2 regions of the Pseudogracilibacillus sp. SO30301A genome follow, and region 2 is predicted to be linked to the other one. Evidence: a T-box and tRNA genes for the amino acid it is inferred to sense, from the RefSeq annotation. Region 2 holds a T-box; the other holds one or more tRNA genes.
What was found. The T-box of region 2 lies ahead of ileS (isoleucine--tRNA ligase). A T-box ahead of a tRNA ligase gene usually reads a tRNA of that ligase, here a tRNA-Ile.
Positions count from the first base shown of each region.

Region 1 (15,634 bases), on a different contig from region 2:
ATGAAACGAAAAAGATATTAGTTACACTTGATGTATTAGAATCAGTTGTAGACGAAGCAATAGCAAATGAAACAAATTTGATTATTGCTCATCATCCGTTACTATTTAAAGCCTTAAAAAATATTGATTTTCAATCAGTAAAAGGGAAAATAATAAAAAAAATTATTAAACATGATATCACCGTCTATGCTGCACACACAAACCTCGATATAGCGAATGGAGGAATAAATGATTTATTGTGTGAAGCGTTAGACCTTGTTTCAACCAAACCATTAGTTGATAAACAAACAGAAAAGATCTTAAAACTAGTTGTGTTTGTTCCTGTTACACATGCTGAAATAGTACGTGAGGCTCTCGGAAATGCAGGAGCTGGTCATATTGGCGAATATAGCCACTGTACTTTCCAGTCGGAAGGCCTGGGTACTTTTAAGCCATTAGAAGGGACAAACCCATATATTGGAAAGGAAAATGAATTAGAAAAGGTAGAAGAATGTAAAATTGAAACAGTAGTAAAAGAATCTAATTTGAATCATGTTATAACCGTAATGAAAAAGGCACACCCTTATGAAGAAGTTGCTTATGATTTATATCCTCTAGAACTTGCCGGTGATTCATTTGGTCTTGGAAGAATCGGTTCATTTGAAGAGCCGATGACTTTGCAGTCTCTATGTAACAAAGTGAAAAAAGCATATCAAGTAAATTACCTTCGAGTAACAGGTGATTTGGATCAACAAATAAAGAAAATTGCTATAATTGGAGGTAGTGGTGAGAAATACATTTATCAAGCTAAAAGAATGGGTGCAGATGCGTTTATTACAGGGGATGTAACCTTTCACCTAGCACAAGATGCTAAAGAGTTAGGGCTTGCTATTATCGATCCTGGGCATTATATTGAACAAATTATGAAAAAAGCGACGAAAAAATATTTAATGAAAAAGTTTTCAACTATACAAATTTTTGAATCAAAAATTGATACAGATCCATTTCAATTTGTGTAATTGAAAGGAGTCCAATATATAATGAATGAAACTTTCGAACAATTAGGACTAAATAATACAATGTTACAAGTAGTGGATAAATTATATTTTAAAAAGCCTACAAATATTCAAGTTCAGTCAATCCCTTCAATTTTACAAGGTAAAAGTATTATTGGTGAATCGCAAACAGGATCAGGGAAAACACATGCTTACTTATTACCTTTATTAAATCAAATTGATGAGTCTAAAGAAGAGGTACAACTTGTTATCACTGCACCAACACGTGAATTATCGATGCAAATTTTTGAAGAAATAAAGACAATTACGGAATTAGCACAAAAAGAACAAAATTGGATCACTCGTCTAATCGTTGGAGGAGCAGACCGACAACGAATGATAAAGCAATTAGAAAGAAAACCTCATATTGTTGTTGGTACCCCGGGAAGAATTTTAGATATGGTTAATGAAGGAGTACTCTCTATTTATTCAGCAACTTCTTTTGTTATTGATGAAGCTGACTTAATGTTAGACTTCCGTTTTATTGATATAATAGATGAGTTGTTGGTACGTAGTAAAAAAGAGGTACAAATCCTCGTGTTTTCAGCAACTATCCCAAAACAGTTAAAACCGTTTTTAAATAAATATCTTGCACAACCTGTCCATATTAAAATTAAAAATGGACTTACACCAGATCAAATGGAACATCGACTAATTGAAATAAAGCATCAAGATGTTGTTCAAAAAATAATGGATATAACAGAAATCATTCAACCGTATGTAGCCATTCTTTTTACGAATAGTAAAGAATCTGCAGATGACCTTGGGAATCAATTAGCGGAGAAAGGTTTAAACGTAGGTGTTTTACACGGGGGTTTAACAAGTCGTGAACGAAAAAGAATGGTCAAAGCAATTTTAGACCTTCGTTATCAATATATAGTGGCCACAGATTTAGCTTCAAGAGGTATCGATATAAAAGGAGCTAGCCATGTCATTAATGTTGAACTTCCTAAAGAGTTAGATTTTTATATCCATCGAGTAGGAAGAACAGCTAGGGCTGGTCTAGCCGGTACAGCAATTAGTTTTTTCAGAGAAGAAGATACTGCTCTAATTGAGGAATTAGAGAAAAAAGGAATTCATTTTGTATTTAGCGATATAAAAAATGGTGAATGGGTAGATGCGAAAAGATTTAATAAACGGGAATTACGAAAAAATATCGCTACTAAATTAGATCAAGAAGCATGGAAACAAGTTAAGAAACCGACTAAAGTAAAACCAGGTTATAAGAAAAAAATGAAGAAACAGCAGGAAAGAATTAAAAGTCGCCTAAAGAGAGAAAAACGTAACAATAATAGAAAATAATGGGGTGGAATAATGGTTAAGTTAGGATCACATGTATCAATGAGTGGGAAAAAAATGTTATTAGGTTCAAGTGAAGAAGCAACTTCTTATGGAGCAAACACATTAATGATTTATACTGGTGCACCACAAAATACGAGAAGAAAACCAATTGAAGAATTAAATATCGATGCTGGGATTGAACATATGAAAGAAAATGGAATAAGTGATATTGTTGTACATGCCCCTTATATTATCAATATTGCTAACACAATTAAGCCAGCAACTTTTGAATTAGGGGTCTCTTTTTTACAAAGCGAGATTGAACGTACAGAAGCCATTGGAGCAAAACAAATTGTATTACATCCTGGTGCGCATGTCGGAGCTGGTGCTGATGAAGGGATTAAAAAAATAATTGAAGGTTTAAATGAGGTCATTACGAAAGACCAAACCGTACAGATTGCCCTTGAGACGATGGCAGGTAAGGGAACTGAAATTGGAAGAAGTTTTGATGAAATAGCGAAAATAATTGATGGCGTAACACATAACGAAAAATTAAGTGTCTGCTTTGATACTTGTCACGTACATGATGCAGGATATCATGTCGCTGCTGGGTTTGATGACGTCTTAAATGATTTTGATAAAATCGTTGGTGTAGATAGAATTAAAGTTGTCCATGTGAATGATAGCAAAAATGAGCGTGGTGCCGGGAAAGACCGTCATGAAAATATTGGTTTTGGACATATTGGTTTTAAAGCACTTCACTACGTTATTTTTCACGAAGAATTCGAAAAAATACCTAAAATTCTAGAAACACCTTATGTGGGTGAAGATAAGAAAAACAAACGACCTCCATATAAATTTGAAATTGAAATGATCAAGGACGGATCATTTGATGAAAACTTGCTTCAAAAAATCATGGGCTAATTTGCAATAAATAACATAAATGAAATAGTCTATAATCCATAAACTATACTTACCTTAAGAAAAGGGGGTAAGCCTTGTGGAAAATCAAAACTTAAACGAACCATCAAAGGAACAAGATCCAGTGAACCCAGTGGACGAGCATGTTTTTAAAGAAGAAACGTCTGCTGAATTTACCGAAGATACAATTAGAGATGATCGTGACCAAGCTAGAGATGAAAACAGAGATGAAGTAAATAATGTATATGGTTGGATCGCGATTGCTTTAAGTGCAATATCCTTCTTTTTTATTCCTATTCTTTTTGCAGGTGCAGGAATAATATTAGGATTTATTGCGAGAAACCGGGAAGCACAAATTTTAGGTAATACAGCGATAGTTATCGGTATCTTATCAATTATTACACGATTATTTATCATGCCACTCATATAATAAATTAAAAGGCTGAAGCTAAATTCTTCAGCCTTTTTTAATAAGTTGGGAAATAATAATACATACCAGGAGTTAATTCAATTGTGGTAACTTCAGGATTTACTGAATTGAAATCATCTAATATATCTTCAATTTTGATTTGATTTAATTTTTCACCATTAAGCTCTTCTGAGACAGACAATATAGTATCACCTGCTTCGACTTTGATTTTCACAACAGGTATATTTTTATTAATACCTTGATCATCCATTGTAGAAGATTCATTCGTTTTATTGTTAGTTCCTTTTTGAATATCATTATACAAACTGAGAATTAACAGTATAATACAAATATAAAGGCAAATTTTTTTAAAGGTAAACATAGAATATACCACCTTAAAAAATTTTGAGTAGGGAGGAGTTTATAATGGAAGCAATTATGTCTTCTGATTGGATTGGTTTGATTATTATTGGATTGGGAACATTATTCTTACTAGGTGAAATTCTCGTAAATATGCGCGGTGTTTTTGCCGTACTTGGAATAATCTTTACCGTATATTATTTTTATATGTTCCTGACAGAACCGACTACCATTGTTATTATGCTTATTATTTATTTTGTTGGTCTATTACTAATTTTTATTGATGGAAAATTAATTAATGACGGCACGTTAGCGACACTTGGACTTGCAGGAATGATACTATCTGTTGCTCTTACAGCCCCGAATTTCTTTGCAGGTCTGTATGCAGTAATAGGCGTAATTCTTGGAGGTGCGTTGTCTTTCACATTTCTGAAAGTATTTAAAAGAAGAAATATGTGGAGTAAAATTGCTTTAAAAGATCGGTTGACAAAAGAAGCAGGCTATTCTTCATTAAACGAGAACTATGTGCAATTAGTGGGCAAAACAGGTACTACATTAACTGATTTAAGACCAGTGGGAACGATTGCTATTGACGGAAAAGATTACAGTGCTATTTCAAACGCCCAATGGATAAAAAAGGGGACAGTGGTACAAGTTACGGAAGTAGATGGAACTCGAATTTTAGTGAAGGAAATCTAAAAATATCAATGTAAATTTAATGTTAAATATCCGAATTACCCTTTACATCTATTAAATATTTCTTAATAATAGGACTGTATGTATAATTAATATGCCTCTCGGAGATGATTAACAATTGACAGATTCAATCGACTTACAATCCATCATTTTTGAATTTATTGGTGGTTTAGGGATTTTTTTATTAGGAATTAAATTCATGGGGGATGGTCTCCAAAAATTTGCTGGTGACAGACTACGTGATATTTTGGATCGATTTACAAGTAATCCATTTCTAGGTGTACTTGCTGGAATGCTTGTTACCATGCTTATCCAGAGCAGTTCAGGAACAACGGTATTAACGGTTGCATTAGTAAATGCCGGTTTTATGACATTACGTCAAGCAATCGGGGTCATTATGGGAGCTAATATCGGTACTACCATTACTGCTTTCATTATTGGTTTAGATATTGGAGAATATGCATTACCAATTATTGCAATTGGTTGTTTTATGATATTTTTCTTTAAAAGTCAAAAAGTAAATGTGATTGGACAAGCTATTTTTGGGTTTGGTGCATTATTTTTTGGTTTGGAATTAATGAGCAATGGAATGAAGCCTTTACGATCTTTAGAAGCTTTTCATGAATTAACGTTAAATATGAGTGATAATCCTATCCTAGGAGTAGTAATTGGGACAGTCTTCACACTTATCGTTCAAAGTTCCAGTGCGACAGTCGGTGTTTTGCAAGGATTATTTTCAGAAGGTGCAATTACTTTAGATGCAGCAATACCGGTTCTTTTTGGTGATAATATTGGGACAACGATAACGGCAGTATTAGCATCAATAGGTACTTCTGTTGCTGCAAGAAGAGCTGCTTTTACCCATGTTACTTTTAATATTATCGGAACAGTTATATTTATGATTTTTTTAGGACTCTTTGTTAGTTATGTAACGTTTTTACAAAATACATTTAACCTAAATCCAGAAATGACGATAGCCTTTGCTCACGGAAGTTTTAACGTTGCAAACACGATTATCCAGTTCCCTTTTATCGGTGCTTTAGCATGGATCGTTACAAAGATAATCCCAGGAGAAGATGTGACAATAGAATACAAACCAAAGCACTTAGATCCAATTTTTATCGAACAATCTCCTACTGTGGCACTAGATCAGGCCAAATCTGAGATTATTCGTATGGGTGAATACAGTGTGAAAGGTCTAGAAGAAACAAGCTTATATGTCATGACGCAACAAGAAAAACATTCTGAGATGGCAATGCAAATTGAAGGTGCTTTGAATAATCTTGACAAGGAAATAACGAATTATTTAGTAAACATTTCAAGCAAGACGTTATCAGAGGCAGACAGTTCCAAACATACTGCGTTAATGGATACTGTTCGTGACATTGAACGAATTGGAGATCACTTTGAGAATATTTTAGAACTGATACAATATAAAATAACAAATAAAATAAATTTAACGGAACATGCACATGAAGATCTCCATGAAATGTTTGATTTAACAATTTCCACAGTAAATCAAGCGATAAAATCTCTTGAATTAATGGATAGAGAAGAAGCGTTAGCGGTAGTTCAAAAAGAAGATCAAATTGATAAAATGGAGAGAAGTTTTCGTAAGAGACATATAATCCGAATGAATGAAGGACAATGTACTGGTTCTGCCGGTATCGTATTTGTCGATATTATAAGTAATTTAGAAAGAATTGGAGATCATGCTGTAAATATTGCAGAAGAAGTTTTAAATGGTTAAAATTCTTGGTTAAAATTCTTTCAAAAAAGTGTTGACAAGATATAATGTGCATGGTATATTATATTTTGTCGTTTGTTTTTTGACTCTTCTTTTAGGCAGTAAAAAGAGTTTGTTGTTTTATTGGACAAACTGATAATTTATCTATTATAATAGCCAATGGACGCATAAAAACAAACAATTATCGTTTTTCTAATTTTAAAGTAGTTCAGTGGTAGAGCAAGCCGGATCTTAATAATCATATTATTTGAATTAACGTGGATAGGCCTGCGAGGAGTGTGACAGCACGACGAGACCACTAAGCGTATCAGTTACAAATAAATTAACCTTTATATTAATCTTATTCCACAGTAGCTCAGTGGTAGAGCAATCGGCTGTTAACCGATCGGTCGTAGGTTCGAACCCTACCTGTGGAGCCATATGGCGGCGTAGCTCAGCTGGCGAGAGCGTACGGTTCATACCCGTGAGGTCGTGGGTTCGATCCCCTCCGCCGCTACTTATAAGGACCCTTAGCTCAGTTGGTTAGAGCTATCGGCTCATAACCGATCGGTCGCAGGTTCGAGTCCTGCAGGGTCCACTTAAATCACTCGGAGGAATACCCAAGTCTGGCTGAAGGGATCGGTCTTGAAAACCGACAGGGGTGTCAAAGCCCGCGGGGGTTCGAATCCCTCTTCCTCCTCCATATAAATTAAATACATAGTTTGAGGCTCGATAGCTCAGTCGGTAGAGCAAAGGACTGAAAATCCTTGTGTCGGCGGTTCGATTCCGTCTCGAGCCATATTAGAAAACTTGGTATTCGTTAAAGAAAACATGCCCTTTCAAAGGGGTATGCTGACGTTAGGCGCAAAGCCTGTTCTTAGTCGGCCTTCATTAGAGCCGTAATGGCGAAAGACAGAGGTGAGGTTGCACGTATACTCTAGAGTGCATGCCTTTAATAGCGAATGCTTTAGCTGCACTTATGCGAGTCAAGAAAGTTTTATATTTTCCTATCTGCCAAATAAACAAGCATATGATAATAGCTTGTTTTTTTATTTCATTTTTATTGAGGACAAAGCTAAAGATTTGCACCTTTTACAAAGCTTTGATAACCTTTACATATAAAGATTATAAAATTAAAGGAGAGGATTACATATGTCAAAGTTTGAATTACCAGAACTTCCATATGCTTATGATGCATTAGAACCTACGATTGATAAAGAGACGATGAATATTCACCACACTAAGCATCATAACACTTACGTAACAAACCTAAATAACGCTTTAGAAGGAAACAGTGATCTACAAAGTAAATCAATTGAAGACCTTATTAGCGATTTAAATGCGATACCAGAAGATATCCGTACTGCTGTACGAAATAATGGTGGGGGTCATGCGAACCACAGTCTATTCTGGAAAATTCTTTCTCCTTCGGGTGGCGGTGCGCCAAGTGGCGAGCTTGCGGATAAAATAAATAATAAATTTGGTAGCTTTGATAACTTTAAAGAAGAATTTGAAAAAGCTGCTGCTACACGTTTTGGTTCTGGCTGGGCTTGGTTGGTTGTTAATAATGGTGAGCTTGAAGTAACAAGCACACCTAACCAAGACTCACCATTAATGGAAGGTAAAACACCAATTTTAGGTCTAGACGTTTGGGAGCATGCATATTACTTGAAATATCAAAACAGACGTCCAGAATATGCAAAAGCATTCTGGGACAAAGTGAACTGGGATGAAGTAACTAAAAACTATAATGACGCAAAATAATTTTAACAGAAGACCAAAGGGGGATTTTCCTTTGGTCTTTTTTATTTAAATTTATTACATATCTCGCTCTTTAGTTGTTCACACTATTATTACTAAAGGAGCGCTTTGATATATGTGGAAGCTAACTACGTATTTTTTAGAAAAGGATGAAATGAACAGAGATCTCATTTTGTTATTAGTAATTGGTGGTTTATATTCATTAGGAATATTTTTATCTAATACTTTTGTAAATGTTTTTTTATGGAGACAAACGAATGATTTTCTGACGATTGCCAATTACAATTTAGCTATATTTATCTTTCAGCCAATCACTTTTATAATTGCAGGTAAACTAGCGAAAAAAATTGATCGTATTATAGTTCTTCGTTTAGGAGTAACATTTTTATCTATATTTTTTCTTACCGTATTAATCATTGGTGATCATGCATCTACCTATAACTTTTTACTTGGTTGTCTCTTAGGGGTGGGATATGGCTTTTACTGGTTAGCATTTAATGTTTTAACCTTTGAAATAACTGAACCTGAGACGAGGGATTTTTTTAATGGATTTATGGGAGGTCTTGAATCGTTAGGTGGCATGATAGGACCAGTACTAGCTGGAGCTATCATTTCAAAATTAAAAACGAATATTGGTTACATGACGATTTTTTCAATTTCATTTGGTTTATTTATCCTTGCAGTTATTTGTAGTTTCTTTATAAAAAGAAGAAATGCGGAGGGGAAATATGGACTTTTAACGGTTATTAGAGAAATGCGGGAAAATAAGAACTGGAATAATGTTATTAAATCTAATATATTTCAAGGTATGCGGGAAGGGCTTTTCGTTTTTATTGTTACGATTTGGATATTTCTAGTAACAAAAAGTGAATTTGCAATAGGTATGTTTAATTTATGTTTAAGCGCCTTTTCGTTTATCTTTTATTTACTCGTAACAAAAATTATAAATCCTAACATGCGAAAAAAAGCTATTTTCATTGGCAGTTTAATCATCAGCTTTTCAGTATATATTATTTTATTTGATTTGACATATGTACATTTAATCATTTACGCAATTATTATCGGGATTGGATATCCGATTATTAATGTCCCATTTAATTCCATGGCATACGATGTAATTGGTACAAGCAAGTACGCGAAAGAGTTAAGAATTGAATATGTTGTTGCACTTGAAATATTTGTCAATATCGGACGTGTTTTTTCAATTCTTATTTTTATAATTTCAATGTCTATTTATAAAAACCCTAATATTATACCGATTCTTTTAGGGATATTTAGTAACACCTACTTATTTATATTTATCTTTATGAATAAAGTTCGTTTAACTTATCAGAAATAAGCAAAATAATTTCCTCGTAATGATTAAATATCCGCCAAGATATGCTATAATTATTTGGGTGAGATTAAAATTACAAGGGGGAATTGCTAATGGTAAATAAGAAAAAGAATGTGTCACGAATTCCCTTACGTATAAACATAATATTTTTTGTCGTATTTATCCTATTCTCTGTACTTGTTGTGCAGCTAGGAGTAGTACAAATTTTACAAGGGGAAAGTTTTCAAAAAGAAATCGATCGGACAATTAAGGATATATCAAGATCTCCTGTTCCAAGAGGAAAAATTTTTGACCGTAATGGAGAAATAGTAGTGGATAACAAGCCGCTTTATTCGATTACGTATACACCTCCGAAAAGAGTACAGGCAGAAGATAAACTTAAATTAGCAGAAGAACTAACAAATTTTCTTATCGTTGATGATAAAGTTCTTAAAAAAATTACTGAACGTAATAAAAAAGAGTATTGGTATTTAAAAAATATAGATAAAGCAGTTGAACGATTAACTGACAAGGAAAAAGAAGAATTGGATGATATTGAACAATATGACCTTATGCTCAAAAGAATTACGGATGAGGAAATCGCTAATTTTACGGATGACCAACTACAAGTGATCGCGATTAAACGTGAATTAGATAAGGCATATTCACTTACTCCAGAAGTGATCAAAAATAAGGATATTTCCGTTCAGGAATATGCGGAAATTGCAGAAAATTTAAGTGAGCTTCCAGGAATTAACGCATCTACAGATTGGGAACGAAAATATGTTTATGGTGATACCCTAAAGTCAATTATTGGCTCAATAACTTCACAAGAACAGGGAATACCTGCTGAAAAAGAGGATTATTATTTAACGAGGGGTTACAACCGAAATGACAGGGTAGGTAAAAGTGGTCTTGAAGAACAATATGAAGATGTCCTTCGAGGTAGAAAAGAACAAGTTCAATATACAACAACAAAAAATGGAGACATCATTGGTTCTGATATTATTGTCCCTGGAGAAAGAGGAAAAGACTTAGTTCTTGCAATGGATATGGAATATCAAGAGTTAGTAGATGAGATTGTTTTAAAGGAGTTAAAGGCTGCTAAAAGTAGCGGAAATCACTGGTTAGAAGATGCATTAGCTGTCGTAATGAATCCGAAAACAGGAGAAATTTTGGCTTTAAGTGGCCAGCATTATGATCGGGAAACAGGAGAATATAAGAGTACACCACATAAAGTATTATATGATGCACACCGACCAGGCTCTACTGTAAAAGGTGCAACAGTACTCGCTGGTCTACAATCTGGAGTAATTAATCCAGGAGATGTATTTTACGACAGTCCAATCCAGATCGCCCAAACACCGAGAAAAGCTTCTTATGCACGACTAGGTGCGGTAGATGATACTGGTGCACTCAAACGTTCTTCTAACGTTTACATGTTCTACATTGCACTACGTTTGGGCGGAGATTTTAGACATCCGTTCCCAAATAATGCTAGTACAAGCGCAAGTGCAACAGAAGGTTTACAAAAAATGAGAAATTACTTTAATCAGTTCGGTTTAGGTATCAGAACAGGTATTGATTTTCCATTTGAATCAACTGGTTTTGTAGGAACCGATCCTAAAGCAGGTAATCTCATGGATAATGGGATCGGTCAATATGATACGTACACAACGTTGCAGCTTGCACAATATGTATCAACAATCGCTAATGATGGGTATCGGGTAGAGCCCCGTTTTGTAAAAGAAATTAGAAACCCATCTAACAATAATGAGCTAGGCTCTGTTGATCAAGTAATTCATCCGAAAGTATTAAATAAAATAGACGTCAACCCTAGTTATATTGAGCGTGTACAAACTGGTTTTTGGAAAGCATTTAATGAATCTGGTGGGACTGGTCATAAATATTGGGCTGGTACAAGTTACCGTGCCGCAGGAAAAACGGGAACTGCGGAAAATGAAGTGTATCTAAAACGGGATGATGGAACTAGCTATAAAGCGGCAGACGTGGAAAACTTATCGTTGGTTGGTTATGCTCCTTATGATGATCCAGAGGTCGCATTTGCAGTTATCGTTCCTCAATTAGGTAAAAATACTGGCAATCAAATAAACCACAAAATTGGTCGAGGACTTTTAGATACTTATTTTGAATTAAAAGAGAAACGCAGTTCAGAAAAAAATAAAGATGATGAAGAATAAATAATAATTTTATGGTCTAAATAGGGATAATCCTGTTTAGACCATTTTATATAAAAAAGAACAGGCAAGAGAATAATCTCCTACCTGTTTTAATCCTTGGGATAAGTAGTAACTGTTTCCGCAAGTTCTTTTATATTCATTTCACTGGTTACTTCAAATGTTCCAAGTTGAATATAAGGGCTATAATCATTATCTTCTAGATATTTAATAAATTTGTCACGCTCATCCTTTTTGAGGATTTTTTTATCTACTAAAGTATCGGCAATATCTTCTGTTACATCTCCTTTTTTAATAGTAAATTTAACTTTTTTCACTTTATCTTCTTTTTTCTTTTTTGTTTCTTTTTCCTTGTCGTCTTTCTTTTTCGTGTCCTTTTCTTTTTCTTTTGACTTTTCTTCTTCTTTCTCTTTCTCTTTATCTTTTTCTTTATCCTTCTCTGCATCTTTCTCTTTCTCTGTTTTAGCTGAAGCAGTTTTGGATTCCTCTTCCTTCATACTATCAACGTACATGGAAAATGAAATAAATTCGTCTTCAGTAATGACTCGGTATCCATTTTCTTCCACTTGTACTATCAAATCTTCAACTGCAACATTTTCAATCGATTCTTTTGAACTGTCATTCAAGAAATAAAAACCTAAAGATAGAATACCCGCAGTAAATAACCCAATTGAAAAAAAGCGTATTGGTAATCTCATTATGATTATTATTCTCCTTATTATCTAAATATTGGACTTAAGAATAGTTTGAACGTCATGACTTGTTAAATCTGTTTGTTCTGAAATATCTTCTGGAGAATAGCCTTGTTGATGAAGGTGATATATTTTTTGTATCAACAAAGGCTTATCTTGTAACGACTCAGGAACTTCATTGGTTGTTGATTGATCATTATTCCCGGTCAATAACCCCTCTTCAAGAACTTTAAGTTTTTTCTTCATTTGATATGTATCTTGCATCGTAGTAATTGAAAATTGTTCAAGTTGATCTTCTAACTCCTTAAATTTATCAGACATGAAAAAAGAACTTGCGAATAAAACTAATGCTATTACAACGACTGATACAAGTAAATAAACCATTTTTTATACCTCCTTGCAATCTACTTTAACATTATACTATGAAAATTACTATTTTGGCTAAGAAAATATAAATAGATTTAAAATTTGCGTGAAAATAGCGTATCTGTTATCATTATTACGGGTAAATTATATATTGACTTATTGAATTTGGAGGGATAGAAATGCGTGTTAATATTACACTTGCTTGTACTGAAACAGGAGATAGAAACTATATTACTACAAAAAATAACCGTAATAATACAGAGCGTATTGAATTAATGAAATACTGCCCACGTTTAAAAAAACATACATTGCATCGTGAAACGAAATAATTTAAAGTGTGGAAACTCTTACCATATTAATGGCTAGGAGTTTTTTATTTTAATTGTCTTTCTTATAGTCCCTTCAAGCGATTTCCAAAGACAGATAAGGTACAATATATATGAGGTGTTTTTACAAGTGGATAAGAAGCAAATGCGTAATAATATGATTGAACAATTAGCTAACTTAGATCATGAAGAAAAATTAGCAATACAACTTAAAATATATAAGCATTTATATACATCCAAACTATGGAAAGAAGCAAATATTATTGGAATTACTTGGTCAACAGCTTATGAATGGAATACTGAACCTATCATTATGCAGGCGTGGAAAGAGAATAAAATCATTTGTATTCCGAAAAGTTATCACAATACGAAAGAAATGGAATTTTACTGTATCAAGCAGAAAAAGGACGTAGAAATTGGATATGGAGGCATTTTGGAGCCTCGTGTTGATAAAACGAAAAAGATCTCTAAAGATAGTATTGAATTATTAATTGTGCCAGGTATCGTATTTAATCGTTCAGGTTATCGAATAGGGTTTGGCGGAGGGTTTTACGATCGTTTTTTAGTTGGTTTCACACAGAATACTTTATCACTAGTTAGTAATATACAATTAACATCTTTTGAATTTTCTGAGCCACATGATATTCCAATTAAGTTTATGGTTACGGAAAATGGAATTTTAAAATCAGCAAATAAATGAACGTGTTTTTGCATATAACGATTCGAATTTTGATATGATGGATACAGGAGGTGTCTTATGTATATCACAGAGCAATATAATATGTACCGTTTAGCATATGATCTCATTACGACAGATAAATACGAAATTTTGCATATGAATCCTCAAACAGATGAACTTTGGCTCGAAAAGTATGAACGCAATGTATCTAAAGTAATTCGTTTCATACATAAAGGATTTGATTGGAAAAACCATTTAAAAACAGATATTGCATCCGTTTTTCAACGCGTCAAAGCAATGAAGCGTTTTTTTGTTGGAAGAAATATTGAAATTTATAATGTTTATATAACTTCTCATGAACCTGTCGATGATTGGCAATTATTAAAAAAACCAATGCAGTTAAAAGAGAAAAAGCCTTTAAAAATGAAGGTTTTCTATTTAACTGAAGATAATTTTATAAAAGAAAAAACTCGTCTTTTAAATCAAATTAATTCACAAGCTCAAAATGAACCTGAACTTCCTTCTTTAAACGATCAAGAGAAAGAAGTGTCATTATACAAAATTAAAATGAGCAACTTGTTACACGAAAAGAAAAAGCAATATGAGAACGTGTTCACATTTGGTAAGCCACGTTTTACTTATATTTTTATAGCATTGAATATATTTATGTTTTTAATGCTTGAATTAAATGGCGGCAGTTTAAACATAGAAACTTTAATTCAGAGTGGAGCAAAGTATAATCCTGCCATTGTCGAAGGAGAATGGTGGAGGATAGTTTCTTCAATGTTTTTACATATTGGTGCACTACATCTGTTTATGAATATGCTTGCTCTATATTATTTAGGAACAGTAGTCGAAAGAATTTTCGGTACGGCACGGTTTGTTATTATTTATTTTTTAGCCGGTATCGGTGGTGGATTGACTAGTTTTGCTTTTAATGTCCATGTGGCTGCAGGAGCTTCGGGTGCGTTATTTGGTTTGTTTGGTGCATTATTATTTTTTGGCATAATTTACAAACGATTGTTCTTTCAAACAATGGGTAAAAATTTAATTTTCATTTTAGCAATAAATCTTGTATTTGGTTTTTTAGTTCCACAAATAGATATGGGCGCACACGTTGGTGGATTAATTATGGGATTTATTGCCGCATCTATAACATATGTCCCTAATAAAAAGAACATTTTTGTGCAAATTGTTTCCGTCGTGCTTTATTCTCTTATCGCAATTTATTTAGCTTTGTACGGTTTACATGTGCATATATAACATTTAAGAAATCTGTTGAATAAGTTTTTGGTTTTTATTATTTAATTCAAATATAACCAATAGGTGATCGTTATTCTTTGCCAATAAAATTAATGGCATATAATGTTCATCTTGTCGATTTTTTTCTTCCTTTAATAATAGGATATAATTTTTATATAACCCTTCCCAAAGTTGTCCGATAATTTTTTTAGTTTCGGCCTCTGTACGTCCAGGTAGGGGCTTATTTTCATATTGTGCGAGTTCTGTTAAAGGGATACTGTCATATTCTTTTATTGCAATATCTAATTGATTGATCAGTTTGGTCCAGTGATTATCTAATTGTTGATGCGTCATTTTGTTGAGGTCTCTTTCCCATTTTCTCTCATTCGCATTACTTGGTTCGTGAAATGAATAAATAGTATTACTATCTCTTATAAAATACAATTGATTACTTGTCATTTTTTGAATACTGGAAATCTGATCGTTTGGATAATGGATTTCTCCGTGGTGAAATGATATTGCTTGTAGAAGGCTGCTGTTTGACTGTATAAAGTGTTTACTTAAATCAAGGTGATCAACATTTTGTCGCCACTTATTTAAAACACCTTTAAATTTTCCATTTTCATAG
Region 1 is NZ_JAXHDD010000006.1:22,256-37,889, forward strand. It holds gene SPD89_RS04895 (Nif3-like dinuclear metal center hexameric protein) at 1-998, shown strand, start outside; gene SPD89_RS04900 (DEAD/DEAH box helicase) at 1,020-2,336, shown strand; gene SPD89_RS04905 (deoxyribonuclease IV) at 2,349-3,239, shown strand; gene SPD89_RS04910 (hypothetical protein) at 3,316-3,666, shown strand; gene SPD89_RS04915 (hypothetical protein) at 3,704-4,027, opposite strand; gene SPD89_RS04920 (NfeD family protein) at 4,072-4,704, shown strand; gene SPD89_RS04925 (Na/Pi cotransporter family protein) at 4,820-6,451, shown strand; tRNA gene SPD89_RS04930 (tRNA-Asn) at 6,793-6,867, shown strand; tRNA gene SPD89_RS04935 (tRNA-Met) at 6,871-6,944, shown strand; tRNA gene SPD89_RS04940 (tRNA-Ile) at 6,952-7,025, shown strand; tRNA gene SPD89_RS04945 (tRNA-Ser) at 7,038-7,130, shown strand; tRNA gene SPD89_RS04950 (tRNA-Phe) at 7,154-7,226, shown strand; gene SPD89_RS04955 (superoxide dismutase) at 7,580-8,191, shown strand; gene SPD89_RS04960 (MFS transporter) at 8,304-9,527, shown strand; gene SPD89_RS04965 (peptidoglycan D,D-transpeptidase FtsI family protein) at 9,617-11,704, shown strand; gene SPD89_RS04970 (hypothetical protein) at 11,794-12,399, opposite strand; gene SPD89_RS04975 (hypothetical protein) at 12,424-12,777, opposite strand; gene rpmG (50S ribosomal protein L33) at 12,939-13,088, shown strand; gene SPD89_RS04985 (5-formyltetrahydrofolate cyclo-ligase) at 13,216-13,785, shown strand; gene SPD89_RS04990 (rhomboid family intramembrane serine protease) at 13,843-15,027, shown strand; gene SPD89_RS04995 (hypothetical protein) at 15,031-15,634, opposite strand, start outside.
Region 1: it has a tRNA-Ile gene. The T-box ahead of ileS (isoleucine--tRNA ligase) is inferred to sense a tRNA for this amino acid. The anticodon was not compared.

Region 2 (15,634 bases):
TTTTTATATTTAGATCTGGTCGGCATCTTTTGCATGGTCGATAGCCTGCATTTTGGGCTTCGTTCGCATTTGGAAAAAAGGAAACATTTTCGCAATTAGGCACCTTAGACTTACAAGAAGGACGGCAGAATATTCCTGTTGTCCTGACTGCGTAAAAAAATTTCCCATCATATGCTGGGTCACATGACACTGTCGCTTTCCACATAGTTTCTTTTGAAAGATTATTTTGATCCTTCATTAGATTTTATCCTCCCTTGTAGGAGAAAGTTTTCTTGCTAATATCATATAAATTGCATATAAAACGACGACAATTATCGGTACAACTATATACATTTGGAAAAATGGAAGAACCAATAAACATAAAATGAAAGAGGTTAACGATGCCCACCATGGCGATGTATTCTTCCTAAATAATTTAACGCCCGCTGCCATTGAAAGAATATAAACTAAAATGCCAAGAGAAGTCGGTATAAACAAAATATCATCAAACGTCAGCGATAAAGACTTCGTCACTAAAACACCTGCTACCGAAAAACAGATAATAAATAATACCATCCGTCTCGGAATTTGAGTGGTTACATGGCGTCTTGAAAAAAATTTTGGAAAAGCATTATCTCTGCTTAATGAATATCCTAATTGCGTTAAGCTAGCTACAAATGCGTTGGATGTTCCTGTACAAATAATGAACGCTAAAACAGCCGTGACTATTTTGGCACCTACGCCTACTGTATCCCCCATTATAACACCAATAGGAGACAGATTGCTTTCTTGACTGCCATACGTCGCCGTTCCAATAGTGACAAAACTTAACGCTAAAAATAATAATCCAATGACTATTGCACTAACAACTGCTCCTTTGACAATATCCTTTTCTGGTCTTTTAAAGTGCTCGGCTAGATTACAAATCGCCTCCCAACCGAAAAAAGACCAAAAGATAACCGTTATAGCGCTCCCGACAGAAAACCACCCATTCGGAACAAAGGGAGTAAAATTCCCCCATTGTATTCTTGGCAGTGACACAAATACTGTTATCAGTAAAAGTATCAATAATAAAGAACTTAAAAACAATGCAACTTTACCACTAACATTTACTCCGTAATAATTAGTAGCACCTGCAATTGCCAAAATAAAAATTGCAAGTACAGTTGTTTCAACATTTGAAAATCCAAATGCCTGACTAACATAATAAGCTCCGGTTAAAGACACAATTGTTTGACCAACTGCTGCTGTTACAAAGTAAAACCACCCAACGATATTGCCAAGATGATAACCAAAAGAATTTCTAACAAAGGTTGCTGCTCCACCAGCATCAGGGTATTTTCTTGCCAAACTAGCAAAAGAATAAGCAAGCGGAAAGCTAATTATTATAACGATAAGCCAAGATACAATAGATGAAGGCCCCGCCATTGAAGCTGTTACCCCCGATAAAAAAAGGACACCTGAGCCTAGAATAGCAGCAATGTATAATGCAATTCCTTGAAATAATCCAATTGATTTATTATTCATGGACTCACCTCCTGTAGCAATTAGTGTACAGAAAAGGGGTGAAAGATTCTTCCTTTTTTTTGCGCTTTCATTCGTTAATAAAGTTAATCAAAAATATTTTTATGAATCGCCCGTTTGCAAAAGACTGATTTTTTAGAACGATCACAAAACAAATTATTTACAAAATCAAAAAAGTAGAGGATGGATTAACCCTCTACTTTAGCGTTTCAATATTTAGATGAAATTCACTTAGTTTACTAAATGACGATAATGCTCTTCAACTACATCCGCACAACGAGTGCATAATTCCGGATGCTTATCGTTTTCGCCAACTGTATTAGATAACATCCAGCAACGTTCACATTTTTCTCCAGGATGCTTTTCAACGTAAATGCGAACATATCGGTAATCTTTTGCATTAGGATGTGATTCATTAATCACTGCTTCAGATACGATCAGTAACTGGTGAATGTTCGGAATCGACTCCAATACGTTTTTCGTTACATCATCTTTCGCTTCAATTGTAATTTTTGCTTCTAAAGGTTTACCGATAATTTTCTCGTTACGTGCTTCTTCAAGCGATTTTAGCACATCTGAACGAACCTTCATGAAGTGATCCCATTTTTCTTGAACTTCTTGATCAAAGCTTTCTACTTCACGTGCTTCCGGCATATCCGTAAGCTGAACGTACTCAGCATCTACCCCGTTAATATATTCCCATACTTCTTCTGTCGTATGAGGAATAATTGGAGTCAATAACTTAACAATAGACACTAAAGTCTCATAATAAACTGTTTGAATACTACGGCGTTTATGATTATTTTCCGCTTCAATATAAAGAATATCTTTAGCAAAGTCTAAATAGAAAGCACTTAAATCAATTGAAATATAATTATGAATATCATGGAAAACATCAGCAAAATCATAATTTTCATAATTATTTTTAGCATTGGATACTAAGGTTTGTAGACGATGTAACATATAGCGATCTACTTCCTCTAAATCCTTTTCTGCTACAGCATCTTTACTGGGATCAAAGTCAGCCAAATTAGCTAACATAAAACGAAATGTATTTCTGATTTTACGATAGTTTTCAGCAACCTGTTTTAAAATTTCTTGTGAAATTCTTACGTCTGCTTGATAATCAACCGAAGAAACCCATAATCTTAAAATATCTGCCCCTAGCTGTTTCAAAATTTTAGCAGGTGGGATGATATTTCCTAATGATTTACTCATTTTCCTTCCTTCACCATCTAAAACAAACCCATGACTTAGTATTCCTTTATATGGTGCTTTTCCTGTAACCGCAACTGCAGTAGAAAGTGAGGAGTTAAACCAACCACGATACTGGTCACTTCCTTCTAGATAAATATCAGCCGGACGCCGTAGTTCTTCCCGCTCTACTAACACAGCTTCATGCGAGGAGCCTGAATCGAACCAAACATCCATAATATCTGTTTCTTTCGTAAACTTGCCATTTGGGCTATGTTCAGAAGTAAATCCTTCAGGTAGTAAGTCTTCTGCTTCCCATTCGAACCAAATATTTGATCCATGTTTACGGAAAAGGTTAGAAATATGCTCAATTGTTTCATCCGTAATAATTGGCGTATTATCTTCTCCATAAAATACAGGAATCGGAACTCCCCATGTACGTTGTCTAGAAATACACCAATCTTCTCGATCACGAACCATATTGTAAAGTCGTGTCTCTCCCCAGTGTGGATGCCATTCTACTTCTTTAATCTCATCTAAAATATTTTGACGAAAATCTTTAATGGAAGCAAACCACTGAGATGTTGCTCTAAAGATCGTCGGTTTTTTTGTCCGCCAATCATGTGGATATGAGTGTGTAATAAACTTTAATGTTAATAAAGCATCTACTTCTTTCAGTTTCTCCGTAATTGCTTTATTAGCATCATCATAAAACATTCCTTCAAATCCAGGGGCTTCCTCTGTAAAATAACCCCGATCATCAACGGGACAAAACGCTTCTACATCATAATTTTTAGATACGTAAAAGTCATCTTCCCCGTGACCCGGTGCAGTATGAACACAACCAGTTCCTGACTCTGTTGTTACATGGGTTCCAAGCATGACAATAATATCTCGATCATAAAATGGATGTTTAGCAATTACTTTTTCCGCCTCGCGACCCATAAAGATTTTAACACGCTTATAGTTTTCCCATTCTAATTCTTCAGCTATTGGTTCCAGTAAGTCATGCGCAACTACATATTTTTCATTATTTACTTGTACAACTTCGTATTCAAGATCAGGATGTAAACTAATTCCTAAACTTGCCGGAATTGTCCATGGTGTTGTCGTCCAAATAATAATTTTTGTTCCTTCTTCTAATAAACCAAGTCCATCTGTCACTTCATACGATACATAAATAGATGGAGAGCGTTTATCTTTATACTCAATTTCTGCTTCAGCAAGAGCAGATTCCGAAGAAGGTGACCAATATACAGGCTTTAATCCTTTATAAATATATCCTTTTTTCGCCATTTCACCGAATACTTTAATTTGAGCAGCCTCATAATCTTTCGTTAATGTAATATATGGATTATCCCAGTCACCTGTAGCACCTAATTGTTTCCGTTGCTCACGCTGGCGATCTACTTGGTCAAGTGCATATTCAGCACATTTTTGACGAAATTCAGCTGTGCTCATCTTTTTACGATCTATTTTTTTGTTTTTAGTTAATGCTGTTTCAATCGGCAATCCGTGTGTATCCCAACCCGGAACATATGGCGCATGAAAACCTGACATCGATTTATACCGTACAATAAAGTCTTTTAAGATTTGGTTTAACGCATGCCCAATATGAAGATCCCCGTTTGCATATGGTGGACCGTCATGAAGCACAAATAACGGTCTTCCTTTTGTTCTATCTTGTACTTTTTCATAGACTTTATTATTATCCCATTCTTCTCTACGAATAGGCTCTTTATTTGGCAAATTACCTCGCATGGGGAATTTTGTTTTTGGCATTCGTAGTGTATCTTTATAGTCCATTAAATTAATCCTCCTTAAGAGATCGTGTCAAAATTCAAATTCATTTTAAATATAAAAAAATCCTCAAAATCCCTAAAGGGACGAGGAAACTCGCGGTACCACCCTTATAAATCTAATAAAATTACATTCACTTATTATTCGTAACGTGAATTTCCGTCCTATTCTACTTAAATTTCAAATGGCTACTCCAGAATGATTTTCTAAAAGAATAACTGTATTAGGCTTTCACCATCCCTAATTCGCTTTTACAGTTATTTTCTTTTATACTATTTCTTTCATCGTATTTAATTATAAGTATGAAATTTTCGTTAACATTTTAAGGTACTATTTATTATAGCACAATCAAACAGTAATCATACAATGATATCTACTACACTTTAATTAGAAGTATAACTATTCTGCAAGGATTTCAGACTCGTCCTCTGCAGTTTCCAAAAACTTTTCCCAATCTTCATTATCCACCATATCAAGTTGTGCTTCGATTAACATTTTAAGTCTAGTGCGAAACACTTTCGCCTGACGTTGTAATTCATCCGTTTCCATGGCAATTTTTCTTGACTTAGTCAAAGCTTCATTAATAATGCGATCGGCATTTTTTTCGGCCTCTTTAATAATTAATTTAGCCTCTTTACGTGCATTCGCTTTTACCTCTTCTGCTGTTTCTTGGGCAACGAGGATCGATTTATTTAACGTTTCCTCAATATTCATAAAATGACCGATCTTCTCATTTAGCTCTTCTACTTCTTGTTCTAAACCTTTCTTATCTCTTATCGTAATTTCATAATCCTTAATAATTTGATCTAAAAATTCATTCACTTCATCTTCATTATATCCACGAAATCCTCGTGTAAACTCTTTATTATGAATATCTAATGGTGAGAGTACCAAAACAACACCTCCAAAAATATTGCTAAATTTTTTCAAAAATACTTTACTAGTCTAGTTTTTAGAGCCAATACCAAATATGTAACATAAAAAACTGTCAATTTCTCTTTTCTATTATAGTACATAATCAGAAATTCAACATCTTTTTTCTATACATTTTAAGTTTTTAATCGTGCAGTTGTTACTCTAATTTTATCTTTTCTCGTTCGTCCATTTATTTCAACGATTTTACTTCTTCCATGACCACGAACAGAAATTAAATCATCTGCAATAACTTGTACAGATGGATCGTCAATATCTGTATGATTTACTTTAACACGATTTCCTTTTATGTAAGATACCGCATCTTTTCTAGAGATTCGATAAATTTCTTTCACCATTATATCGAGTCGTAAAGAAGAAACAGTTTGGCTTGCCGTTATCCACTGATCCAGTTTACGAATCAAGTTAGAAAACTCTCTTTCCTTCAAATCGATACGAGCATTTTTTATTTGTGTCAAATTCATCATGATATAAGAGGATAGTTCAGCAGTAACAATAATTTGAAAACGATCATCGGCTACAAAAATATCACCAACTTTTTTTCGATCGATTCCAAGTGACATAAATGCGCCCAAAATATCACGGTGCTCTAATCGATTAAATTTACTATCGAAAGTTCCTTCTAAAAGCGTTATTTCAAATTGCTTTTCTGTCATTTCTTCATAGTATGATGCAATGATCCCACGACGTCGTTCGGTTTCATCCCCACCTCCGAAGAATATACATTTTATTTCTTCATTAGCAGTGCCAATTATACTACTTACGATTTGTTGTTCTCTCGGATCAAGGAAATCAGACAAATAGGGAGTGTACGTTCTTTCTACTTGCTCTTTCCATGATAATACTTGGTCAACAAATGGGTGCTCATGTTTTCTAAAATGTTGATAAATATTCAAATTTTCTTACCAACCGATCATTCGAAATAATTCAAGAACTCCAATTCTAGCTAAATGTAAAACAAAGATTGCTGCAATTGGAGAAATATCAATCATACCGATTGGAGGAATTATCTTTCTGAATTGTTCCAAATATGGTTCACATATCCGACCAAGAAACATTCCAAATTGAGATTCACGAGCTCCCGGAAACCAAGACATTAAAATATAAACGATTAATGCATAACTGTAAATAGTAATTACTCCATTAATTAAGCCTAAAATTTGCCCCATATACTTACCATCCCTTTTTAAAGTTCATCCTCTTTAAACGCTAACGATGAGATTGTACCTGTTACATCAACGGTATCAGGCGTACATAAAAACGTTGCTATACCCAATTTTTGAATATCACCTTTTATTGCGTAAACGGTGCCACTTAAAAAATCAACAATTCTCTTCGCCTGCGCATGATCAACACGTTGTAAATTGATAACGACCGCACGTCTATTTAATAAATTATCAGCAATTTCTTGGACTTCATTATAAGATTTTGGTTCACACAAGATGACTTTAGAAGTTGGTTGTTGTATTGCCGATAAGCTTACTACATTATTCTCTTTATGCTTAGAATATGAGTTTTTTGGCTCGTCTACTTCAATTTCTTCTATATATTCATATTCATCATCTGTACTGAAAAAATTTCTAAACTTTTCTTTCAAACTCATTTGAAGTCCTCCTTATGGATTTTAAGATCCTACCAATTTTGACCCGATACGAATATGGGTTGCACCTTCTTCAATCGCAATTTCATAATCATTACTCATTCCCATTGATAAAAACTTACATGGTGCATGGGAGAAATTCTGGTTCATGACGTCATCACGTAGATTCCTTAGTTTGCGAAAAACAGTTCTAATTTCTGCTTTATTATCAACATGTGGCGCCATTGTCATAAGTCCAACAACTTTTACTCTATTATATTGTTCTAATTCTTTGATAAAAGACATTACTTCTTTAGGATTTAATCCATGCTTTGATTCTTCTCCACTGACATTAACTTGCACAAAACAATCAACCGGGTCATCTGAACGGTTGTTAATTTGTTTAGCAACTGAAAGACGATCTAAAGAATGAATTGCCGAAACTTTTCCAACCACATCTTTTACTTTTCTTGATTGTAATGTCCCAACAAAATGCCAATTAGCTCTATCTCCAATTTCTCCATATTTATGTAAAAATTCTTCTGTACGATTTTCGCCAAGATTCGTTATTCCAGCCGCAATTAATTCTTCTGTTCGTTCTATTGTAACATATTTTGTCACACCGATAACTGTAATTTCGTCAATTTTTCGATTCGCTTTTTCGCAAGCTTGTTCAATTTTTTCATTAATGTAAGCTAAATTTTCCGAAACACTCATTTTATGACATTCTCTCCTATTTTTTACGATTTTAAAGCGAAATTTCAATCATAAATGAAATTTCTAACCCTATTCTAGCATAATATAAAAAATCTTCATTAAAACCGTCTAATTTTGTCCTAAGGAAGTTGTATTATGCTACTTTTCTTCCGTAACAAGAATAATATCTGAGCCGATTGTAACAATTTGTTCCCAAGAAATCTGTCTTTCTTCTGGTTTATTGAAAAAAGAACCTTTCATTTGTTTATCTAAAATAATAAGTCCCGTAATTAAACCACTTTGTTCGTTGATCTCCAAATCATCAATAAACCCTAATCTTTTACCACTTTGCATTACTATTACTTCTTTCATTTGCAGTTCGGATAATGTAACCAAATTTATTCACCACCTTATTATATATGTATATGAAATTAGATTGAATTCATTATCAATAATTATCATCAAATGTTGTTATATCAATGTTTTAAAAATAACATTTAGTTAAACTGCAAGATAATAAAGTGAAGAAAAAAGAATGTAATTGGGACTAGTTTGCGGTTAAATCGGGGCTAAAAATGATATGTGGATAAATGTCATATAGAGACCGCTAATCACAGTCTTTCAATTGTTATCTTTATTCTTTTTTATACAATGGGCAAACGTTCAAATTAGAAGTAAGAAAATTGAATCATTATGGATATGACAATTAATAAAATCAATTCGTAGAGAAAAAGGTATTACTAAGGAAGGTATAATTCGTAAGATCGGTTTATCTGAAATTAATAAAGCCTGGACATAAAATAGGATAAAAATAAGCCGCATCCTACGATTATTGGGGCACTTTTAAAAAGTTAAGGTTTTTTAGACCTATTTTTAAAAATAATGTGATTTGAAAATTACTTGTTCACATTATTTGAAATAAAAAATCATCCAGAAAAAAATAGGGGGAAATAAAAAATGACGGATCAAGAAGAACCTTGAACCGTCTGATTCGGTGAATGCCGTGAGTCTATTGCTATTAGATGGAGGCTTCATATTTTTGACTGGACAAACAGTCTGATTAAAAAGTTATTTTTACCGGATTAAAATTACCACAAGCTGCCCGTAGCTCAATTATCATGAATATGTCTAAAACCGCTATTCTTTCAGTAGAAAACTAGGCTTATCATCCGAAAATGGCGAAAAACTTATTATATCAACAATGAGTAGAGGCTGAGGCGTAAAAATCGAATGATTGTATTTTAGAATGATACTATTTCTACTGTTTTATCTTAATACGTAGTTGAAGGATACTGTGACGTAACTATTTAATCACCCCTAGGAAAGAATGACTCGATCTCCAAGACGTTAAGTCGAGTCAGTTTCCATGATGTCGAGTCGTTTTCAAAGACGTCGAGTCGTTTTCCAAGATGTCGAGTCAATTTCAAACATGTCGAGTCGTTTTCGAACATGTCGAGTCAGTTTCCATGATGTCGAGTCAATTTCAAACATGTCGAGTCGATTTCGAACATGTCGAGTCAGTTTCCATGATGTCGAGTCAATTTCAAACATGTCGAGTCGATTTCCAAGACGTCGAGTCGTTTTCCAAGATGTCGAGTCAATTTCAAACATGTCGAGTCAGTTTCCATGATGTCGAGTCAATTTCAAACATGTCGAGTCGTTTTCCAAGACGTCGAGTCGATTTGCAAGACGTCGAGTCGTTTTCCAAGACGTCGAGTCGTTTTCCAAGATGTCGAGTCAGTTTCCAAGATGTCGAGTCAATTTCAAACATGTCGAGTCGATTTCCAAGATGTCGAGTCGTTTTCCAAGACGTCGAGTCGTTTTCCAAGACGTCGAGTCGTTTTCCAAGATGTCGAGTCAGTTTCCAAGATGTCGAGTCAATTTCAAACATGTCGAGTCGATTTCGAACATGTCGAGTCGATTCGCAATATATGAGTTCCCCCCTTAGATGTGGAGTTGACTATAACATAACATGTAGACTTTTATGTCGCAGTTTATAGTTAAAATACTATTGTCCCAGCTTCTATCAGCACAAAAGAGGAACGGCTGTTGTAACCTGTTCCTCTTTACAATAATAAATTAAATTATTATTCAAACATTTCCGAGTTCATTTGTTCGATAGCTGCTTTTTCAAGGCGTGAAACTTGTGCTTGGGATATCCCTATTTCTTCCGCAACTTCCATTTGTGTTTTTCCTTGAAAAAATCGCTTGTTTAATATTGATTTTTCCCTTTCATTTAATTGATGCATCCCTTCTTTTAATGATAAGTGATCATCCCATCTTTCATCTGATTCTGTATCATCGCTTATTTGATCCATGACATAGATTGGATCTCCACCATCATTATAAATAGGTTCAAACAAAGATAAAGGATCTTGAATCGCATCTATAGCAAATACAACATCTTCATGAGGAACACCCATTTCTTTGGCAATCTGAACTGGTGTAGGTTCCTCCTGTGTTTTATTAATTAGCTTTTCTCTTACTTGTAAGGCTTTGTAAGCAGTATCACGTAATGATCTTGAAACTCTAATTGGATTGTTATCTCGTAAGTATCGCTTAATTTCACCAATAATCATTGGAACGGCATATGTTGAAAAACGTACATTATGTTTAAGGTCAAAGTTATCAATCGATTTCATTAGCCCGATACATCCTACTTGGAATAAATCATCTACATTCTCCCCTCGGTTATTAAACCGTTTGATCACACTTAGCACTAATCTTAAATTACCATTAACTAGTGTCTCTCTTGCCTTTGCAACATCCTCTTCTCTTTCTATTTGCCTGAAGAGTTTTCGCATCTCTTCATTTTTAAGTACTGGAAGTTTAGATGTATCAACGCCACAAATTTCTACCTTATGTCTTAGCACTCTCTTTACCCTCCCGATATGTCTACTGCTCATCGTAAGTATCTCCGTAAGAGAGTTTTTTTATGCAAGACAAAAGGAGCATATTTTACATAATAATCTCTGAAGCGCTATACATTAAGTGTTTGTTAAAAATAACATAAATTAAACCATTTTTTTAAATTCCTTCTGCAGCCTTTTAATTATTTTCTTTTCCAGTCTGGAAATATAGGATTGCGATATGCCGAGCATATCTGCCACATCTTTTTGTGTTTTTTCTTCTTGACCAATAAGGCCAAATCTTAATTCCATGATCTTCTTTTCACGACCATTTAGCGTAGATAGAGCGTTAACTAATAACTGCTTATCAACTTTCATTTCTAGGTCTTTTGTAATTATGTCTTCTTCTGTTCCTAAAACATCTGATAGCAATAATTCATTTCCATCCCAATCAACATTTAAAGGCTCGTCGAAAGATACTTCTGTTTTTATTCGGTTATTTTTTCTTAAATACATTAAAATTTCATTTTCAATACAACGTGAAGCATATGTAGCGAGCTTGATTTTTTTCTCTGGGTCAAATGTATTAACTGCTTTTATAAGCCCAATTGATCCAATACTGATGAGATCTTCTATATTAATGCCAGTATTTTCAAATTTCCGGGCAATATAAACAACAAGTCGTAAATTATGTTCAATCAATGTTGCACGAGCAACTTTATCTCCCTTTGGTAATCGCTCAAGCAAATCCTTTTCTTCCGATTTTTCTAACGGTGCCGGAAGTGCTGTTTTCCCACCAATATAATAGATCTCATCTTTTTTAATTCCAAGCTTAATTAAAATTCGATTCCACCAAAGACGTAAACGAAATTTCCACACAGTAAATTCTCCCTCTCATAAATATTAGGCACTTCTCACTGTACTAAGATGAATAATTTGTGGATGTAATAAACAATGGTAACTATTATCAGCTGTTAAATTAGCTAATTGAATTCCTATCAGAACATCATTCGTTTCTATAACCTCATTCTCATAATCAATAGTTAGTTTGTCCGGGCGGATTGTGAATAAAAGGTCACTGTTTCCTCCTACCCCTTGATAAGGGACAATGGAAATTTGTTTTTGAATCGATGTTGGAATTTGTTCCATATCATGGTTAATTATTGAAGAACATAATAAATCCCAATCCTTGTCTGTAAAGAAATTTTTTAAAAAAATTTCATCGCAAATTACAACAGGTCGATTAGATAACGGGTCTACTAGATGATTCCCACTGTCAATATACCCAACTGTTTGATGGCTCACTCCATTAATTGTAAAGATACAATTGTACATTTGGTCATATTTAATCTTATCTTTTACATGCCTGTCCATACGTGTTTTCGTGAAAAACCAAATGATAGGAAATCCAATTAAAATAATTATTAGACTCATCTGATCACCATATAAGTTATTGACATAAAGAAGAAATTTATTTGTTTTGTTGCCAAGTGTATCTTGTACAAGAAAATGAAGACCGAATAAACCACCCCCTACTGAAAATGAAATAAAGTAAAAAATACACATATTCTTTATTATGTGAAAAATACTTTTAATTCCAAACGCTGCAATGACAATGAAAATTGAATATATTCCTTTTCCAAGCATAGAATTAAAATATGAATCAGGAAAATAAATAACGATTGGAACAAGTGATGTCGCAATCATTGTTCCAAATAGTAAACGATATATCGTTGTATGAACACGAGCCAAATATTTCGTTAGTGACAAGATCATCAAATTAAAGAGCAGATTGAGAATAATAATGATGTCCAAATATAAAATCATCGACTCTGTCCTTCCAGACTTTCTCTGTTTCTCTTTAGTACCATAAGTATAGTAGATTGGTAAAAAAAACATTGTCATTTCATGTATTAGTTAAAACGTTTTTTACGCCAAGATTTAAGAAAATTTGTCAAAAAAAACAGGATCCTTTCTAAAGCCTTATTGCTCTTAATCTTCGTAGTTGAAGGAAACTGTGGCGTAACGATTTATCAATGTTGGGGAAAAGTGACTCTACCTCTGCTGCGGAATGTGAGTCGATTAACAACATGCTGAGTCTAGATCTAAGATGTCGAGTCGATCTGCAAGACGAGTATGTTTCGATATTAATCGTGACCGTTTTGGGTGGGGATCATGGAAAACGGGCATGTTTTGATATTAATCGTGACCGTTTTGGGTGAGAGTCATGGAAAACGGGCATGTTTTGATCTTAATCGTGACCGTTTTGGGTGAGAGTCATGGAAAACGGGCATGTTTTGATCTTAATCGTGACCATTTTGGATAAGAGTTATGGAAAACGGGCATGTTTTGATATTAATCGTGACCATTTTGGATAAGAGTTATGGAAAACGGGCATGTTTTGATGTTAATCGTGACCGTTTTGGGTGAGAGTCATGGAAAACGGGCATGTTTTGATGTTAATCGTGACCGTTTTGGGTGGGGATCATGGAAAACGGGCATGTTTTGATATTAATCGTGACCGTTTTGGGTAGGGATCATGGAAAACGGCGAGTCTTTTTCCAACATGTCGAGTCCATTTGAAACATATCGAGTCTATTTCCAAGATGTCGAGTCATGTTGAGTCATTCTCCATGATCTCGAGTCGATCCTATCGATTTATTAATAAGCAGAGCCTTATGTCACAGTTTATAGATATTTGGTCATTAGAACAATGGATTTATTCGATAAGAGGGGGCAAGTACGGAGAATATAAAAAAAGCCTAAGCAGATTTTTGTTCTGCTTTAGGCTTTGTCGTTATCTTTTTCTATTTCTATTTCTTAAAAATGTTGGAATATCTAATGTATCTTCATCATTTTGGTATGTCTCTTCTTGTTGCGGTTCTCTTTCACGTTGATCCGGAACTCGTGTTGCTGCAGCATGCTGTTGATATGTTGCAGATGGGCGAGGAGTAGCCTGTTTTCTTTGCTGTTTCTTCGTTTCATCGAATCCTGTTGCAATTACGGTGACAATAACTTCCTCTTTTAAATTTTCGTTTATAACATTACCAAATATAACGTTCACTTCATCATCTGCAGCAGACGTTACCAAATCGGCTGCTTCTTGAACTTCAAATAGACTAAGACTTGGACCACCGGAAATATTCATTAAGACTCCCTGCGCTCCATCAATAGATGTTTCAAGTAAAGGAGAAGAAATTGCTTTTTTAGCGGCTTCCACTGCACGATTCTCTCCTGTAGCAACACCAATTCCCATAAGTGCTGAACCTTTATCATACATAATTGTTTTAACATCAGCAAAGTCAACGTTTATAAGTCCTGGTTTTGCAATTAAATCTGAAATGCCTTGCACACCTTGACGTAATACATTATCAGCTTCTCTAAAAGCTTCCAACATTGGAGTATTTTTATCTACAATTTCAAGTAAGCGATCATTTGGAATTACAATTAAAGTATCCACTGCTTCTTTTAATGAATCGATGCCTGCTTTCGCTTGTTTTTGTCTTCGAATGCCTTCAAAAGAAAATGGACGTGTAACAACACCAACCGTTAATGCACCTAGATCTTTTGCAATTTGAGCAATAACAGGTGCAGCCCCGGTTCCTGTTCCTCCACCTTTTCCTGCAGTTACAAAAATCATATCCGCACCTTGCAGCACTTCTTCAATTTGTTCTTTACTTTCTTCGGCAGCCTTCTTCCCAACTTCAGGGTTAGCACCTGCACCAAGACCTCGTGTTAATTTCTCACCAATTTGTAATTTTATCTCAGCTTTTGATAAATTCAATGCTTGTGCGTCTGTATTTACAGCAATAAACTCTACACCTTCTACCCCATGGTCTATCATTCGATTTACCGCATTGTTTCCACCACCGCCAACACCAATTACTTTTATCGTTGCAAGCTGATCCGTATTCGTATCAAATTCTAACATGGTTTGTCCTCCTATGAAAATCACTAGTTATAGAAGCGATTAGTTTTTATATTCGTTCAGTTGCGAGATTTATTCAAAAAATGATTTAAAGAAATTTGCTACTTTTGATTGTTTAGGTTCTTCCTCTTTAACTTTCTCGTTCGTATTTTTCCTTTGATTACTAGAGGGTTGATTTACATGTAACGATGGAGTTAAGTCTTTGCCTTGGATTTTTGCGTTCCGATAAGCAAATTGTATGGTTCCTACTCCTACTGTATACTGTGGTTCACGTACTCCGATATAATCTGGAATTGCAATCCGAGCATTAGCATTAAATACTTCCTGGGCCAATTCTAAAACACCTTGCATTTTCATTGTTCCACCAGTTAGCACATATCCGCCACGTAACTCATGAAAACCCATTCTTCTTATCTCTTTTTTAGAAAGCTCAAATATTTCTTCAAGTCTTGCTTCAATCATATCAGAAATTTGTAACTGATTGTATACTTCTTTTTGATTACTTCCAATAATTGTTGCTTCAAAGGTTTCTTCCTCTAAAGCAGTATCATAATAAGCATGTCCATAATTAATTTTAATATTTTCGGCTTCTTCAGTTGTAGTACGTAAACCGATAGATAAGTCTTTTGTAATATTATCTCCACCAAGAGGAATTACGGAAGTTGCTATAAGATGATCATTTTCGAAGATAGAAACAGTCGTACAACCTCCACCTACATCGATTAATGCTACTCCTAAATTGCGCTCATCTCTTGAAAGGGCAATTGAACCCGCTGCTATCGGCTGTAGGCAAATATCGGTGATATCCAAATTTGCTCTTTCGACGCATTTTAATATATTATGTAAAACTGTTTTAGAACTTGTTATTATAGTTCCTTCCATTTCTAACCGAACACCAATCATGCCTCTTGGATCAGTTATTTCATCCAATCCATCAACGATAAATTGTTTCGGTAAACAATCAATAATTTCTCTTTCAGGAGGTATTGATATTACTTGAGCACCGTCTATTACTCTCGTAACATCATCGTCACCGATTTCTCGGTTTTCGCTTTGGACTGCAACAACACCATGACAAGAATGCAATTCAATATGGTTACCGTTCACCGCAACTACTACTCTATCGATACGCATATCTACCATATGTTCCGC
Region 2 is NZ_JAXHDD010000001.1:238,180-253,813, forward strand. It holds gene SPD89_RS01170 (bifunctional transcriptional activator/DNA repair enzyme AdaA) at 1-238, opposite strand, end outside; partial or broken gene SPD89_RS01175 (APC family permease) at 222-1,506, opposite strand; gene ileS (isoleucine--tRNA ligase) at 1,735-4,503, opposite strand; T-box leader at 4,577-4,791, opposite strand; gene SPD89_RS01185 (DivIVA domain-containing protein) at 4,897-5,391, opposite strand; gene SPD89_RS01190 (YlmH family RNA-binding protein) at 5,547-6,326, opposite strand; gene SPD89_RS01195 (YggT family protein) at 6,333-6,599, opposite strand; gene SPD89_RS01200 (cell division protein SepF) at 6,617-7,033, opposite strand; gene SPD89_RS01205 (YggS family pyridoxal phosphate-dependent enzyme) at 7,055-7,726, opposite strand; gene SPD89_RS01210 (YlmC/YmxH family sporulation protein) at 7,865-8,101, opposite strand; gene sigG (RNA polymerase sporulation sigma factor SigG) at 9,793-10,578, opposite strand; gene sigE (RNA polymerase sporulation sigma factor SigE) at 10,720-11,433, opposite strand; gene spoIIGA (sigma-E processing peptidase SpoIIGA) at 11,458-12,381, opposite strand; gene ftsZ (cell division protein FtsZ) at 13,352-14,485, opposite strand; gene ftsA (cell division protein FtsA) at 14,555-15,634, opposite strand, start outside.